2 regions of the Bradyrhizobium sp. Kon37 genome follow, and region 1 is predicted to be linked to the other one. Evidence: predicted binding sites of a transcription regulator. Region 1 holds the regulator's gene; the other holds the start of a gene.

The links. The regulator LexA, encoded in region 1, represses DNA repair genes until DNA is damaged. The targets are predictions, from matches to a motif close to TGTTCNNNNTGTGTTCNG.
Region 2: the regulator LexA is predicted to act here: its motif matches at 5,359-5,376, upstream of AC0L3J_RS04400 (DUF3072 domain-containing protein).

What each region holds. Positions count from the first base shown of each region.
Region 1 is NZ_JBVVOY010000029.1:20,953-28,679, reverse strand. Features, by position in the region: gene AC0L3J_RS32690 (S41 family peptidase) at 1-1,172, opposite strand, end outside; gene AC0L3J_RS32685 (alpha-hydroxy acid oxidase) at 1,479-2,612, shown strand; gene AC0L3J_RS32680 (HAD family hydrolase) at 2,627-3,253, shown strand; gene AC0L3J_RS32675 (hypothetical protein) at 3,423-3,614, shown strand; gene AC0L3J_RS32670 (molybdopterin molybdotransferase MoeA) at 3,859-5,070, shown strand; gene lexA (transcriptional repressor LexA) at 5,246-5,947, shown strand; gene AC0L3J_RS32660 (hypothetical protein) at 6,443-6,877, shown strand; gene AC0L3J_RS32655 (GAF domain-containing protein) at 7,099-7,727, shown strand, end outside.
Region 2 is NZ_JBVVOY010000002.1:53,573-61,299, reverse strand. Features, by position in the region: gene AC0L3J_RS04455 (hypothetical protein) at 1-49, opposite strand, end outside; tRNA gene AC0L3J_RS04450 (tRNA-Glu) at 172-246, opposite strand; gene AC0L3J_RS04445 (PilZ domain-containing protein) at 471-725, shown strand; gene AC0L3J_RS04440 (hypothetical protein) at 772-1,017, shown strand; gene AC0L3J_RS04435 (hypothetical protein) at 1,024-1,191, shown strand; gene AC0L3J_RS04430 (glutathione S-transferase family protein) at 1,301-1,939, opposite strand; gene AC0L3J_RS04425 (VOC family protein) at 2,248-2,700, opposite strand; gene AC0L3J_RS04420 (VOC family protein) at 2,926-3,324, opposite strand; gene AC0L3J_RS04415 (hypothetical protein) at 3,585-3,827, shown strand; gene AC0L3J_RS04410 (hypothetical protein) at 3,833-4,102, shown strand; gene AC0L3J_RS04405 (hypothetical protein) at 4,784-5,020, shown strand; gene AC0L3J_RS04400 (DUF3072 domain-containing protein) at 5,098-5,301, opposite strand; gene AC0L3J_RS04395 (hypothetical protein) at 5,718-6,098, shown strand; gene AC0L3J_RS04390 (hypothetical protein) at 6,121-6,645, opposite strand; gene AC0L3J_RS04385 (hypothetical protein) at 6,864-7,040, opposite strand; gene AC0L3J_RS04380 (hypothetical protein) at 7,216-7,488, opposite strand; gene AC0L3J_RS04375 (hypothetical protein) at 7,615-7,727, opposite strand, start outside.

The DNA of each region.
Region 1 (7,727 bases):
CCGCGCATCTGGGACTCCGCCATGGTGTCCATCCGGCCCTTCAGCTCGGGCGGCACGTCCTGGAGGATCTCGATGTCTGGCGCGATGCCCTGGGCCTGGATCGAGCGGCCCGAAGGTGTGTAGTAGCGGGCCGTGGTCAGCGCCAGTGCGCCGTTGCCGGTGCCGAGCGGAATGATGGTCTGCACCGAGCCCTTGCCGAACGAGCGCGTGCCGATCAGCGTCGCGCGCTTGTGGTCATGCAGCGCGCCGGCCACAATCTCCGAGGCCGAGGCCGAGCCGCCATTGACGAGAACCACCAGCGGCTTGCCCTTGGTGAGGTCGCCACCATGCGCGGTGAAGCGCTGGGTCTCTTCCGGATTGCGGCCGCGGGTCGAGACGACCTCGCCACGCTGCAGGAACGCACTCGACACCGACACGGCCTGGTCGAGCAGTCCGCCCGGATTGTTGCGCAGGTCCATCACGTAGCCGACCAGCTTCTCCGGCGGAACGTCCTTGGCGATCGATGCGATCGCCTTCTTCAGGCCGTCGGTGGTCTGCTCGTTGAACGAGGTGACGCGGATATAGCCGATATCGCCGTTCTCGACGTGGAAGCGCACGGGGCGCACATGGATGATCTCGCGCTTGATCGCGACGTCGAGCGGGGCGTCGGCCCCCTTGCGCACGATCGTGAGCTTGGTCTGGGTCTCGACCGGCCCCTTCATCTTGTTGACGGCCTGCTCGAGCGTCATGCCCTGCACGGCATCGCCGTCGATCTTGCTGATCAGGTCACCCGACATGATGCCTGCCTTCGAGGCCGGCGTGTCGTCGATCGGCGAGACAACCTTAACCAGGCCGTCCTCCATCGTGACCTCGATGCCGAGCCCGCCGAACTCGCCGGAGGTGGTCTCCTGCATCTCGGTCCAGGCCTTGTCGTTCATGTAGCGCGAGTGCGGATCGAGCGAGGTCACCATGCCGGTGATCGCACCTTCGATCAGCTTGGCATTGTCAGGCTTCTCGACATAGCTCGCCTTCACCCGCTCGAACACTTCGCCGAACAAATTGAGCTTGGAATAGGCGTCATCCGCGCTCGCTGCCGCCCGTGCCGCCCACACGCCGCCGTGCGGACTGGCTACCAGAAGGGTCAGACACGCTCCGGTGAGCGCGCCCAGTGGAAACAGCAGGGTTTTCCGCATGGATAGGCTGGCCTTTTTGCTTCGCGGTTCGGTGGGGCTGGAGAGCCGCCATGCAAATGGCGATCCAGCCTGCTTCTCACAATACCATTCTGGTTTCTTCAAGGCCGGGATGCCACGCCGGCGGGTACACCGTAAAAATCGCTTCGTCCGGACCTAAACTTTCGGCAACGTTGCAGGACCCGGTTCGTGCGCAGCGGGGGTCGGCCGGCCGGCCCACGCCTCGCAGCCATGCCATTTTAGGATGGTTTTAGCGCCCCGGACGGGTTAGGCGATGAGGGAAGGCTTCAAATTCTCGGGAGGATAACAATGAACGAAGCACCCCGCATCCAACCGGACAGGAACGTCGAGCTCGGCGCCAGCACCGAGCCGTTCCAGAATCTGCATGAATTCATCCGGAAAGCGCGTTCCAACCTCAACCAGAATGCCTGGGATTATATCGTCGGCGCGGCCGAGACCGAGACCACGATGCGTCGCAACCGCATGGCGCTGGACGAGATCGCCTTCCGCCCGCGCGTGCTGCGCGATGTCCGCAAGGTCACCGGCTCGGTCGAACAGTTCGGCCGCAAGATGCGCCTGCCGGTGGTACTCGCCCCTGTCGGCGCGCTCGAGATCTTCGATCCGGATGGTGCGGCGAGCGTGGCACGCGCCTGCGGCACTTTCGGTGCGGCGCATATGCTCAGTTCCGTGTCCGAGCCCGGCCTAGAAAAGACCGCCGAAGCTGCGCCGGACGCGTTGCGCCTCTACCAGCTCTACGTGCGCGGCGACGACGCCTTCGTCACCGACGTCGTCAGCCGGGCTGAGAAGAACGGCTACGCCGCCTTCTGCCTGACCGTCGATACCGCTCATTACAGCCGTCGCGAACGTGACATCGCCAAGCGCTACGTTCGCGAGAGCCGCCTGCGCGCCACCGGCGGCGATTACCAGAAGGGTCTGGAGTGGCGGACGGTGAAGATGATCAAGGACAAGTTCAAGATCCCGCTGATCCTCAAGGGCATCGCGACGCCGGAGGACGCGCTGATCGCGATCGATCACGGCGTCGAATGGATCTACGTCTCCAACCATGGCGGCCGTCAGCTCGATCACGGTCGCGGCGCCATGCACGTGCTGCCCGAGATCGTCGAGGCCGTGAACGGCCGCGCCAAGATCATGGTCGATGGCGGCATCTGTCGCGGCACCGACATCGTCAAGGCGATCGCGGCGGGCGCCGACCTCGTCGGCATCGGCCGGCTGCAATGCTGGGCGCTGGCGGCGGCCGGCGAAGCCGGCGTGGCCCGCATGCTGGAGCTGCTCGAGGACGAAGTGCTGCGCTGCCTCGGCCTCTTGGGTGCGACCTCGTTCGCCGAGGTCAATAAATCCTGCCTGCACCAGGCGACCGCAACCAACGCGCCGAGTGTGTTCAGCGCGTTTCCGCTGTTCGACCACGAGCCGTATCGATACTGAGTGAAAGGACGCAGGTGACATCGCTCTCTCCCGGCAGCGCGGATGCGCTTCTGTTCGATCTCGGCCGCGTGGTGCTCGATATCGATTTCTCCAAGGCGATCGCCTGCTGGGCGGGACATGCCGGCTGCAAGCCTGAAGCCATCGTCGCGCGCTATGTGCGGGACAGCGAAGCCTATCGGCTGCACGAGATGGGGAAGATCAGCGATGAGGATTATTTCGCCTCACTGCGAGCCTCGCTCGGTATCGGCATTTCGGACGCGCAGTTCCTGGAAGGCTGGAACGCGATCTTCGCCGGCGAAATGCCTGACATCGCCGAGCTGCTGCCGCGCGCAGCGAAGCAGATGCCGCTCTACGCTTTCTCCAACACCAACCGGCCGCACGTGGACCATTTCTCAAGGGAATATGCCGACCTCCTCGGCCATTTCCGCGAGCTGTATTTGTCGTCCAGCATCGGCTTGCGCAAACCGGATGCGGACGCCTTCGACCACGTCGTTGCGGCGATCGGCGTGCCCGCCGGGCGCATCGTGTTCTTCGACGATCTTGCCGAAAACATCGAGGGAGCGCGGGCGCGCGGCTTGACGGCGGTGCATGTGACCTCGCCACGTGACGTCGGGAACGCGTTGAAGGCATTGGGCATCTGACGACGAGGCGTCGTCGCGAAACCCTTGGCGGCACGGCCAACGGGAACAATTTTGAAAAAAATTGAGGAACCCAATCACTTTGTGCATTTTTATACAGAGTTCCCGGAACGGAATACCGCCTTCCGGACTCTTAGAGTCCGTTGGGACTTCTACGGACGGATGCATCATCGTGCTGGGCAAGACCTACCTCACCAAGCAGGCCTCTCTTCTTCTTGAATTCGCCAGGACAACTTCAGATTCGGACCTTTCCGCCAAGCTCGTGAGCAAAGCCGCGGACCTGAAATCTCAGGCTGATCCGCTGCCCGACAAGGATCAGGGACCCAAGGCGCCCGACGTAACTCCCGGGCAGCCAGGGAGCTGATCGATCCAGGCCCGGGGCGCTCGTCGTTCTCGCCTTGCCGTGATTTTCGTCGCTCCCATGACCACTCTCCTGCCGATCTGTCGGGTTCTTTGGATCATGCCGCGACGCGCTTGATCCTGCCTTCCGGAACAATGTGAAGCGGCGGGATGACTGCGCCCGCTTAGCCGTTTTTGCCTCTGCGCCCGCGCTCGGCTAGAAGACGTGCGGAACATTCGCCCGAACGTGCCGAGCAGGAGTTTTCGCCGTGGCCTTGATGCCGGTTTCTGACGCGCTTGCCGCGGTGCTGGCGGGTGCAGAGCCGCTGCCGGAAGAAATGATTTCCCTCGACGAGGCCTACCATCGCGTGCTCGCGCGTGACGTCGCGGCGCGGCGCACGCAGCCGCCGCAGGCGATGTCGGCGATGGACGGCTACGCGGTGCGCGCGGCCGATGCCGCGACGATCGATTCGGAACTCACCGTCATCGGCGAAGTCGCGGCAGGCCGACCGTTCGCGGGGACGGTCGGCGCCGGCGAGGCCGTGCGGATCTTCACCGGCGGCGTCGTTCCCTTTGGCGCGGACGCCGTCGTGATCCAGGAGGACACGGTCGCCGCCGGCAAGCGTATCACGATCAAAGAAGCCGCCATCGCCGGACGGCACATCCGCGCCGCCGGCGTCGATTTCCGCGAGGGCGACGTGCTCCTGCGCAAGGGAAGTCGTCTCACCGAGCGCGACCTCGCGCTCGCCGCCGGGATGAACCATCCGCACCTTGCCGTTTTCAGGCGTCCGAGGGTCGCGATTCTCGCCACCGGCGACGAGCTGGTGATGCCGGGCACCACGCCCGGCCACGGCCAGATCGTCTACTCCAACGGCTACGCCCTGCACGCGCTCGCCCGCAGCGAGGGCGCCGAGACCATCGACCTTGGTATTGCCGCCGACACGCTGGAGGCGACCACCGCCGGCATCCGCCGCGCCCGCGAGAGCGGCGCCGACATCCTGATCACGACCGGCGGCGCATCGGTCGGCGACCACGATCTGGTCCAGCAGGCACTGAGGGAGGAAGGCATCGCACTGGCGTTCTGGAAGATCGCGATGCGGCCAGGCAAGCCGATGATGCACGGGCGGCTCGGCGCAATGGGGGTGATCGGCCTGCCGGGCAATCCCGTGTCGTCCTACGTGTGCGCTTTCCTGTTCATGGTGCCGCTGATTCGCGCCCTGTCGGGCCGTTCGGTGATTCACCATCGCCGTGAACGCGCCGTGCTCGGCCGCGAAATCGGCGCCAACGACCAGCGCGAGGACTATCTGCGCGCGCATCTGGAGGAGCGTGACGATGGCACGCGCGTCGTTCTTCCCGTCAATCATCAGGACTCTTCGCTGCTTGCGAATCTCGCTGCAGCACAGGTACTTCTCGTGCGCGCACCGTTCGCGCCGAAGGCCGAGGCCGGCACGGCTTGCGAAGTGTTGCGGCTCCCCGTCTGAGCGTCCCGCAATGCGCGTTCCGCGAACTTTGCTCTGTTCACGGTAAATTAAGCAGTTGCGGAACATGTATCGAACATATAGTGTCCGTTCATGATTTGTTTCGAGTATGTAGCGGCTTATTGCCGAACTCTGCGTCTCGGAATCGGACGACATCAACCGGGGGACTTTGGTCGAGATGTTAACGCGCAAACAATACGAGCTTCTGCGGTTCATCAGTGAACGTCTGAAGGAAAGCGGCGTGCCGCCCTCCTTCGACGAGATGAAGGATGCGCTCGATCTGCGCTCGAAGTCGGGCATCCATCGCCTGATCACGGCGCTCGAGGAGCGTGGCTTCATCCGACGCCTGCCCAACCGCGCCCGTGCGATTGAAGTCATCAAGCTGCCGGAGCTCCAGGCAGCCGCCGGCAGCCGCCGCGGCTTCACGCCGAGCGTCATCGAGGGCAATCTCGGCAAGGTGCGTGCGAGCTCCAGCCTGCCCGCGGACGACGGCGAACGTCCCGTCGCGGTGCCGGTGATGGGCCGCATCGCGGCCGGCACGCCGATCGAGGCGTTGCAGACCCGCAGCCATACGATCAGCGTGCCGCCCGACATGCTCGGCTCGGGCGAGCATTACGCGCTCGAAGTGCGCGGTGATTCCATGGTCGAGGCCGGCATCCTCGACGGCGACATGGCGCTGATCCAGCGCAACGAGAGCGCCGATACAGGCGACATCGTGGTGGCGCTGATCGACGACGAGGAAGCGACGCTGAAGCGCTTCCGCCGCCGCGGCGCCTCGATCGCGCTCGAGCCCGCCAACGCAGCCTATGAGGTCCGCATCCTGCCGCCCAACCGGGTGAAGATTCAAGGCAAGCTGATCGGGCTTTACCGGAAGTACTGATACCGGGAGTCCTTGATACCGGGAGTCCTTAATATCGGGAGTACTTCATACCGGAGGTGCCTGGCGCCTCGCGCGCTTCCTACCGGCATCGCCGGTCAGCGATTGGAGCGGATCATCGTCGTCTCCGGCTGGGTAGTCTTTCTGGTTCTGCACAGACTATCCGGCCCCTCCTTCGGCGCTGGCTCCTCGCGACGCCCACGAAACAGCACCGCTTCAAACGGCACCGCTTCGCGGCTCGAGTGTTCGAGGAAACACCATCCAGCGATCAAGCTCGACCGTTGCAGTTAAGCCGGCGATATTCGCGCACGCGCCTCCCGAATGCATCGCAACTCGCTTTGTTCCTATTGAATTCGGGAAAGATAATGTGATCGCGGCTCCCGGAAACCAGCCGCAGATTTGCCCACAACCAAGCAGAGCGTTCATGCTTCAACTCTGATAGAGGCCTGCGCCTCGATTAAGAGACGCGGGTTGCTATCCCAGCATGAGGAGCACCCGATGTGTGACTACAGCCTGCATGCCGTCGCGTCGCGCCCCGCCGAAGTCGGCGAGACGATCGTCACGACAAGCTTCCGCGGCACCTCGACGCGCGGCTTCGCCTCGGCAGCCGATCCGTCTGTTGCCGTCTGCCTGCTGCCGGGAACGGAGCTCGCCTTCGCCGACGACGTTCGCTACGACAATCGCTGGATCTGGACGCGCACCATCAATTCCCGCGTGGGCAAGTTCGGCAAGATCGACCCGCACGTTCCCGACCGCCATCATGATGCGATCGAATTCCCGGACGGCAAATACGTGCTGGTGACGCAGCTCGTCGAAGGCCAGCGCGCGACCGTTCTGCAACTGCCGGTGACTCAGTCGGTCACCGAGCGCGAGCACAAGGCGCAGATTACCGCCGACCGGCAGCCGACCGTCAGGCACCTGCCGATCGGCTGACACAGCCGCCTCCGGCTACGAGGTCGGGGGTCAGGATTGAATTGCCATCGCCGGCCGTGGCCGGCGAGATGGTACGGCTTGCGTCCGCGAAATCCAATCGGATGGACCAAGCCCGCACCTCTCCGCCGCACGAAGTTTGAGCCGCCCTGCCTGAATTTTGAACGTCCGCTTCGCAGCCAAATGACCGATGCTGTCAGGGCTTGAGACGGCGGACACGCTCGATGAAAACCTTCCTTCGCGTCGTTGAACTCTGGGTGCCCGATCGGACGCGCACGCGGCTGGAGTTTGGTGGCGGTCTCTGTGGCGAAGGGCTGTCCGCGTTCAAGGCCGTCAGCGAAGAGCTGCACTTCGGATATGACGAGGGACTTCCGGGCAAGGCCTGGGCCGTGGGCCACCCCGTGATCCTCACCAAATTCGCCAACTCCTATTTCAAACGGACCGATCAGGCGCTCGCGGCCGGCCTCACCTGCGGCGTCGCGGTGCCGGTGTTTGCGGGTGAATTCCTGCAAGCCGTCATGGTGCTGTTCTGCGGCGAGGACGAAGCGCATGTCGGGGCGATCGAGCTCTGGCACAACGACCCTGATGCCTCCCACGAGATGGGGCTTGTCGACGGCTATTACGGCACCGCCGACATGTTTGAATTCAACTCCCGCCACACCAAATTTCCTCGCGGCTTTGGCCTGCCTGGCCGCACCTGGAAGGCGGGCCTGCCGCTGATCATAAAGGACCTGCACGACGCCAGGAGTTTTCTGCGCTGGGAGGACGCGGCCAAGGTCGGGATCAATTTCGGCGTCGGCGTGCCCTATCGGACGGGCGCGGACCAGACCTGGGTCCTGACATTCCTCTCCGC
Region 2 (7,727 bases), on a different contig from region 1:
TCCATGGCGGCGGCGGCGCCGGCGAGGCAATCCCGGCCGGCTCGTCCAAGGGAGATTTCTCCTGCGCCATTGGCCTGCATCCGGTTCCATCTGGACATTGGTCGGAGGCGAGGGGCAGGCAGGTTCATGCGAGGCGGCAGATTTCGCCGCGTCATCCAAACGCCCGGATGATGGCGCTCCCTAGCGGAATCGAACCGCTCTCTCCACCGTGAAAGGGTGGCGTCCTAACCGATAGACGAAGGGAGCAAACCCAGGGCCCCGCCGCTTTTCGCGGCACGGCCGCTGGCCGCCCGAGTCATGCCCGGCGGCTGCGCGGGCGAACCTATAATGGCCTTTGGCGCCCTGGGCAAGCCGTTCGGGAACGGTCTTTTGGCACCGGTGGATAGCATCCCGCCCCAGGATCAGTCGGGGCGAATTCAACGGTTTCTTAGGTTCCCTGAGCTAGCGCTGGGCTGGGAGAATTTGAGCCGATGCCACCGCCCAAGAAGCGCGCAGCCCGCAAGTCGCTGTCGCAGCATGCCTGGATCACGCTCGAGGGCGGATTCGCGGCGCGGCAATGCCTGGTCCAGGACATCTCCGCCACGGGCGCCAAGATCACGCTGGACGAGGATGCGAGCCAGCTTCCGGGCGTGATCCGGATGGCATTCGCGCGCGATGCGCGGACCGGGCGGAGCTGCCAAGTGGTGTGGCGGCGCGGCAAATCGGCCGGCATCAAGTTCATCTGAAGCGCCCCGATAGCGCGCGACACCGGTCCGGGCTAGAACGGCCCGCATGCGTGCGCCGCTCCTCATCCTGATCTCGTTGCTGACCATGTCCGCGGCCGCGGCGGAAGCCTTGCGTCTGCCGCCTGCGGAGCGTCCACAGGCCGGCAAGGCCTTGCCGCTCAAGGGTGCCGGCGGGAGCGCGAAAGCGGGCTCCTGCGCCGCCTATGGCCGCGGCTTCCATCTGGTCGAGAGCACCGGCACCTGCGTCAAGATCGGCGGCTCGATCAGCATCGAGACCACGATCAGGCGCTGAAGCCCCATGCCACCTGATATCATGCGGCCCGAAATCATCGTCCCGTTCGTGATGTATTGCGCGCTGCTATGGTGGATCGGCCGCGGCCTGAGCTGGACCGCGCGGCTCGCCACCGCGGCCGTGACGCTCGTGCTGATTTTCTGCGTGCTGCTGTTCGAGCGCGGCTGGCCCTAAACAAAAAAACGCGAAAACAAGCCCATGCACAGTAGCCGCCACCTCCCGGCGGCGCGCGGCGAAGTGCCGATTCATCGTGCTCTCAACGGACTTTAAGCCGCGTCACCGCTCACGACATCGGCGGTGCCACAAATTGCGCAAAACCGGGCCGTTTGCCGAGCTCGGCGAGCCAGCGCGTCAGATGCGGCTGCGCGGGCCGGGTGATGCCCTCGACGCCGAGCCAGCGCCGCGCATAGGCTCCGATCGCGATGTCGGCGAGGGTGAATGCATCGCCGTCCATGTACGGGCGCGTGGAGAGCAGGCGGTCGGCGATGGCCCAGACCTCGGCGGCGGCATCGGCATCCTTCTGCAGCTGGATCATGTCGCGCTCAGCGGGCGGCGTGCGCACGAGGCCCCAGAACACCGGGCGGTCGACCGGCTGCACCATCGACAGTGTCCAGTCGAGCCAGCGGTCGACGCTGGCGCGCAGCTTCGGCGCCTCGGGATAGATTTGCGTGCCGCGCCCGTGCGCGAGGCAGAGATAGCGCATGATCGAATTGGATTCCCACAGCGTGAAGTCGCCCTCGACCAAGGTCGGGATCCGCGCATTGGGGTTCATCGCGAGATAGTCGGCCTCGCGGGTCTTGCCAAAAGCCATGCCGGCGTCGATGCGCTCGTAAGCCAGGCCGAGCTCGGCGAGGCACCACAGCACTTTCTGCACGTTGACCGAATTGGCGCGGCCCCAGATCGTCAGCTTTTGGTCCGGCAAATCATCCTCCCCAGGCGTTTCTTTCGGCGCGGGTAATAGCGGAATTCACTGCGGCGAGCGACGCGCGATTGCGCCGATCCTCTTATGCAAAAGGTCCGCATGCAAAAAGCTCCGCCTGAGGCGGAGCTTTCATTGCAAGGTCAAGCTGGTCAGGCGATCAGCGGCCGAAGAACAGCCACAGCAGAATGATCACCGGAATCGGCACACCCAACATCCACAACAAAATTCCGCGTCCCATCGCGTCCTCCTCCAATTGCATTGTCGGGGAGAGAACGCCGCAGGTACGGGCTGGTTCCCGCAAAAAGGCTCTACCAATGGCCGATGTTGGGCATCGACGACCACGGCTCCTGCGGTGGCTTCGGATCGCCCTTCTGCAAGATCTCGATCGAGTGCAGATCGGGCGAGCGGACGAAGGCCATGTTGCCGTCGCGCGGCGGCCGGTTGATGGTGACGCCCGCCTTCATCAGCTTCTCGCAGGTGGCGTAGATGTCGTCGACCTCATAGGCGAGATGCCCGAAGAAGCGGTCCTCGCCATACTTCTCCTCGTCCCAATTCCAGGTGAGCTCGACCAGCGGCGCGCCGCGCGTCTGCGGCTGCTTCTTCAGCGCTTCGAGATCGTCCGACGAGCACAGGAACACCAGCGTGAAACGCCCCTTGTCGTTCTCGATCCGCCGCACCTCCGTCAAGCCCAGCGCATCCTGGTAAAACTTCAGCGCGACATCGAGATTGCGCACGCGCAGCATGGTGTGGAGGTATCGCATGGTTGTTGCTCCCTTGAACGGATGGGGTTTTGCTTTGGGCCGGGACGGCGGGGGTAGGAGATAGCAGGAAAATCCCGGGAGGGGCAGGGGGCGGGTGCACGTGTGCGTGAGGGCGAAGCCAGCTGATGAAGTAATCAGCCGGCGAATTTCAATGCACTTTCACAGCAAATCCATTGCAGCACACGCGCCCCTGGCAATGTGTGCGGGCCGGTCTGTCGCCGCGGCCTATTGCGCAGCGAGGCGCTTCCCGGCGTCCTCGATCGGCGGCATGAAGAGCGATACTGCGGTGCCTTCGGGGTCACGAAACTGGAACGTCTTGTTGCCCCAAGGCATCGTCTTCAGCTCATGCACCAGCGTGACCTTGTCTTTCAGGCGCTGATAATCCGCATCGATGTCTTCGACTTGAAACTCGATCACGGCGGTGCGGTTGGCGCCGGGCTCGGCACTGTTTTCTTTCCAGAGCGCGACGGTCTCGGCTGCGCCGATCGCCAGGTTGGCGCCCGGCGTCACGATCTTGGCGAACACCGGCGCGAGCCATTCGGCGGAAACTCCGGTGATCATTTCGTAGAACGAAACCATGATTTTGATGTCGGTGGCGATCAGGCGAGTGGAGGCGAACTTCATGGCATGTCCTTTGGTTGACCGCAGATTTGAGCGGCATCGCGGGGCTCGTCGCACACCGCTGCTGCCACCCTGATGTCAGCAGTCACGATGCCGCGCCGAGCGCCTGAACTAAGGGCATGAATTGCGATGACAATGCTCAAGCGCTAGACGACGAGCCCCTTCACGCGAAGCGCCCTGCAGCGCTAACCGGGCCGTTGGAACGGTGACGCCAACCGCAGAATTGGCCACCTCGCTCACGGGTGGACAGGATTGTGTAGCCGTTGGCAGATGAACTCCTTGCGGAGCTGACGCGACTAACGGCCATGGCCAATATTCTAGGCGAGCTTCTGTTTGCACTTATCCGCTCGATTGTTGCTGGATGGGCGTATGCGCTCTGGGTCAAACTGGCGACATGGCTCGAGCCGAGAATCCAACGGCGTTGGGTGAAAATTGCCGCAGGAGGCCTCCTCGGCCTGGCAGCCTTTTTTATGATTCCGATCGTGATGGGACTGTTGGGGCTTTGAAGACAATGAAATCGGGTGTCGTCATCGCACTGGCAATCGGGGCACTCGTCTCGACGGTGCTCCTCGTCATGGAGCAGCTCACCGACTACTCCATCGCTGTGATGGCATGGGAGATGCCGGGCATCTCCGCAGCTTACCTTTTCTGGGGAGCTGTCGGCAGTTCCGTTTTCCTGGGCGTCGCCATCACTTGGGCCGTGAATGCCATCGTTTACGGGGCCCCCGCCTTCGTTGTCCTCACAGTCATCAAGCTGGCAATCCGCGATCTACCGAAGTGACAGGATTGAGCTCGGCGGCGGAGCCGTTGCTCAGCGTGTCCAAGAAAATGAGCGGCAGCAGGTCATGCAAGGCGCCGGACGCGCCTGCGTGATCGTCTGAAATTTCGCCTGCCTGCGAGCGGCCGGACGGTCGGCATCATGAACCACGACGGAGTTCGAGGCGACGAATGCCCGTAAACGAAGGTCTCTCGTCGTGAAATGGTTTAGACGATACGCAGTTGGCTGCCTGATCGCGGTGCTCCTTTTCGCGGGCCGGGACAGTTATAAACGGCCGGGCGAAGACATGCGCTACGGGGCCATCCTTATGGTAGCCGCCGGTTGGCCTGTTGTTGCCGCGATGGTCGTGGGAAGCACCATCGGTGACATCGTCCATGACGTGAAGCAAGGCAAAGCGGGATGAGTGCCCGGCTGGCAAAGCGGACAGGCCGCGATCCCGGCAAACAAGTTTTGGAGCCCACTACGTTTCGTGCGCTTAATTGACGCCCCCCATGTTCGGCGAAATGCAGCGCGCTTAACGTTTGTGAATGCCGCGTTGCCTCAACGCCTGCAACCTTCCCAAATATCGGCGGCACTTCTGATCATCGATGGAGGCATGTTCTTCCGTCTCACGGGGGCGGGCGTGCATGCCCGCATCGGCGTCCGTCCGCCAACGAGAGTAGTCGTGATCATTGTGAGCTGGGGATGGTGATGTTGCTTCTGGAAGAGTTCAACGCACGAACGCTGTCGCACATGGACAAGGCGTTGGAGTGCGTCAGCGAGATGATGCCCGAGGTAATGGAAGCCTACGCCGCGCGCCGGTATGTCGCCGAACGGATCATCCATTGCGCCAAGCACGAGACACGCGAGATCGACGGCCTCGTCGCGGCCGGTCGGCGTGCGGTCGCTGAGCTGGCTGTCCGGGTCGTCGAAAGCGATTAGCTGTCTGGTCGCGAACAGCGGCAGCGTTCCGGTCAGCCGCCGCCTGTCAATCCGTGTTTCGCAATGCCTGAAGCTGTCTATTTCTCGAGCCCGGCCTTCTGCCGCATCGTGTCGATCAGCTCTGACGCCTCCGCCTTGGTCAGATCCTCTTTGGGGAGGGGCTTGTGGGCCTGCTCGGCGAGGGTCTTGAGGTAGGATTCCTGGGCGCCGGTCATCGGGTCGTCCCCGGATACCCAATCCTTCGGATCCTTTTGGGTGTTGCCGGCGGTGTTGCCGGCCATCTTGTTGTCAGTCACAGCGATCTCTCCTTTTCAGGCTCAATGCCGACTGATGCTTTTTGTTCCTTATTTGTTCGTGGCTGGCCCATGACGCGGCTGGGGCGCACTTTGCCCGGATCAGCGTCGGGAGATGATCACGAAACGGCCGGCATCGATCGGCGTCTGCGCATCAGACTTAGCTTGCGCCCCCAATCGAGGATCGGTGCCTCAACGGCGACGTGCGAGGCGGCGGCGAGATCAACGGAGAGCAGGATAGAGTGCCCGCAACTGCGCGGAGTGCACTCACCAGTTGCCGAGCGGAAATCTATCACGATTGAACCCGGGCGAAGCGCGGCGCGACCAACCGCCATGCTGCAAAGCCTGCCCGGCATCGGAATTGGCTTCGCGGCCTAGGTGCCAAGACACTAAAGAGGAATGTCGTGAAGGCGATCACGCTGCTCGCGGTGGCGGCCATGCTGCTGGTGGAAGTCTTCGGGTCGAAGGCGAGCGTCGGCGGCTCGATGAGCTTCATGCTGATCTTCGTGCTCGTGATGCTGGCTGTCGCGATCTTCGAGGCGTGGTCGAACAAGCGCGGCGCGACGGGATGGATCGTCAATTTGATCGCTTCGGTGGTTGGCGGGCTGGTTGCGGTTGCCCTGATCGGAATGGCCATGGAGGCGATGCTGCCTTACCTTCACCTCGACGGTTCGCTCGCATCCTCCCAGAATCCCCTGAAATACGTTCTGGTCGCAGCCATTGCGATCTGCATGGTGCTGGGATCGTGGCTGCCGCTACGAGCCGTCAACCGGCTTCGTCACTGAAGGGCATCCAGCGTCGCGCTCCCTAGCGCTTTGCTTCCTGCTTGCCACGCCTGACATCCTCAGCTTCGTCCACGAGCTTCAAGGTTGTGCCGTCGTAGGTCAGCTTCAGCCCACGGCCGACGGTCCATATCCATCCTTCCCGAGCGTCGCTGGTTGGCTGGGCATTGAACTGGTCGGATATCGATTTGACTGCAGCGTCTTTGGCCGCAGCGTCCTGGGCACCAGGGTTGTTCAACTCCGCATCGACGCGCCAGATGGGATGTTTGGGGTCCGGATTCTTGGGGTCAACGTCGTCGGCAAAGATCGTGACCTTGGCGCCGTCGACTGCGCATTCGAGGACGTAGGAATCGCGAAGCTGACGGCAGCGGTAGCGACGTTGCGTGATGAGCTTGTTGGTCTCGTCGAATGTCATTCCGGGCGAAAAGCCGAGAATGTCGGACTTCTTCACGAGTGCCAGAGACGAAGGCTTCAGAAAGCCGGGCTGTACCGACACGAGAACGGCAGCAGCAACAACGATCAAGCCGGCGATAACAATGGCAATCTTCATCAGCCCCTCATAAGAAACGTCCGACCATACAACGGCCGAAGCGTTCTAGCAGCCATTGCGCTGCATGGTTCGAGCCGCCCGCTGTCTTTGTAGGACCGCAGCTCGGAAGATCGCAGCTTCGGAAGATCGCATGGCAACTATCGGCTGGTCATGAACGTAGAAAACCGCCCCTGACATGACCAGGGGCGGCTCTCACCAAACGGGGTTTCGAACGCGATCTAGTGACCGGTGCCGGGCTTCGTCGTCTTCGGCGGCTTGCCGTCTTCGATCCGGCCTTCGTTGCGCAGGTCGCGACCTTCCTGAGCCTTCTTCTGGCTCTCGGGGGACTTGCCGTGTTCGTTCATCTCTTCTTTGATGAACCCGGCGCCTTCCTTCACTTTGCCTTCAACGCTCATGACGATCTCCCTTGCTGGAGATGGGGCAACTCGCGGCGAGAGCTGACCGTTCCGGTGCGCGCACAATTGTGAGGCGTGCATTCGCGGCAGGTTCCAAAAAAGACCCTTCTCATGAAATGGCCGCGCCGCCTTGTGGGAAGCGACGCGGCCGGGAGCAGCCGTACAGGAAAACGGCTTACTTCATGTTGCTGCGGGTCCTGGTGCCGCCCTGGTCGCTGCCGGGGCCGGAGCCACCCTGGCCGGAGGCGTCGGGCCTCACCGTTCCGCCCTTGCTCATGCCGTCATGGCTCATGCCGGTCGTGCCGCTGCTCATCGTGCCCTTGTCCGTGTTGGTCATGCCGGGCTTCTGCATGTTGTCGGACTGCGGGGCAGGGCCCGTCTGGTTCTGCGCAAAAGCGGAGCCGCACATGAGGCCGAGGGCGGCGGTCGCAATGATGAGCTTCTTCATCTCAAACTCCTGGTTGGTTGTGTGGGCCAACGGGAGCGCAGAAGCCGTGTTCCTAAAACTGGGCGTTCCGGAGTGCAAAAATTCTCGTCTGCGCGCGAACCGCTATCGACTTCGCTTGAAATCGCTCTAAGCCGCAATGCGCTGGTCGGCCGGGCCCGTCAGGTGCTTGAGCACTTCCGCGTGCTCCAGATCGGGAACCGCGATGGCCGTGTGGCTGTAGCTCGCATGGGTTCGTGAGT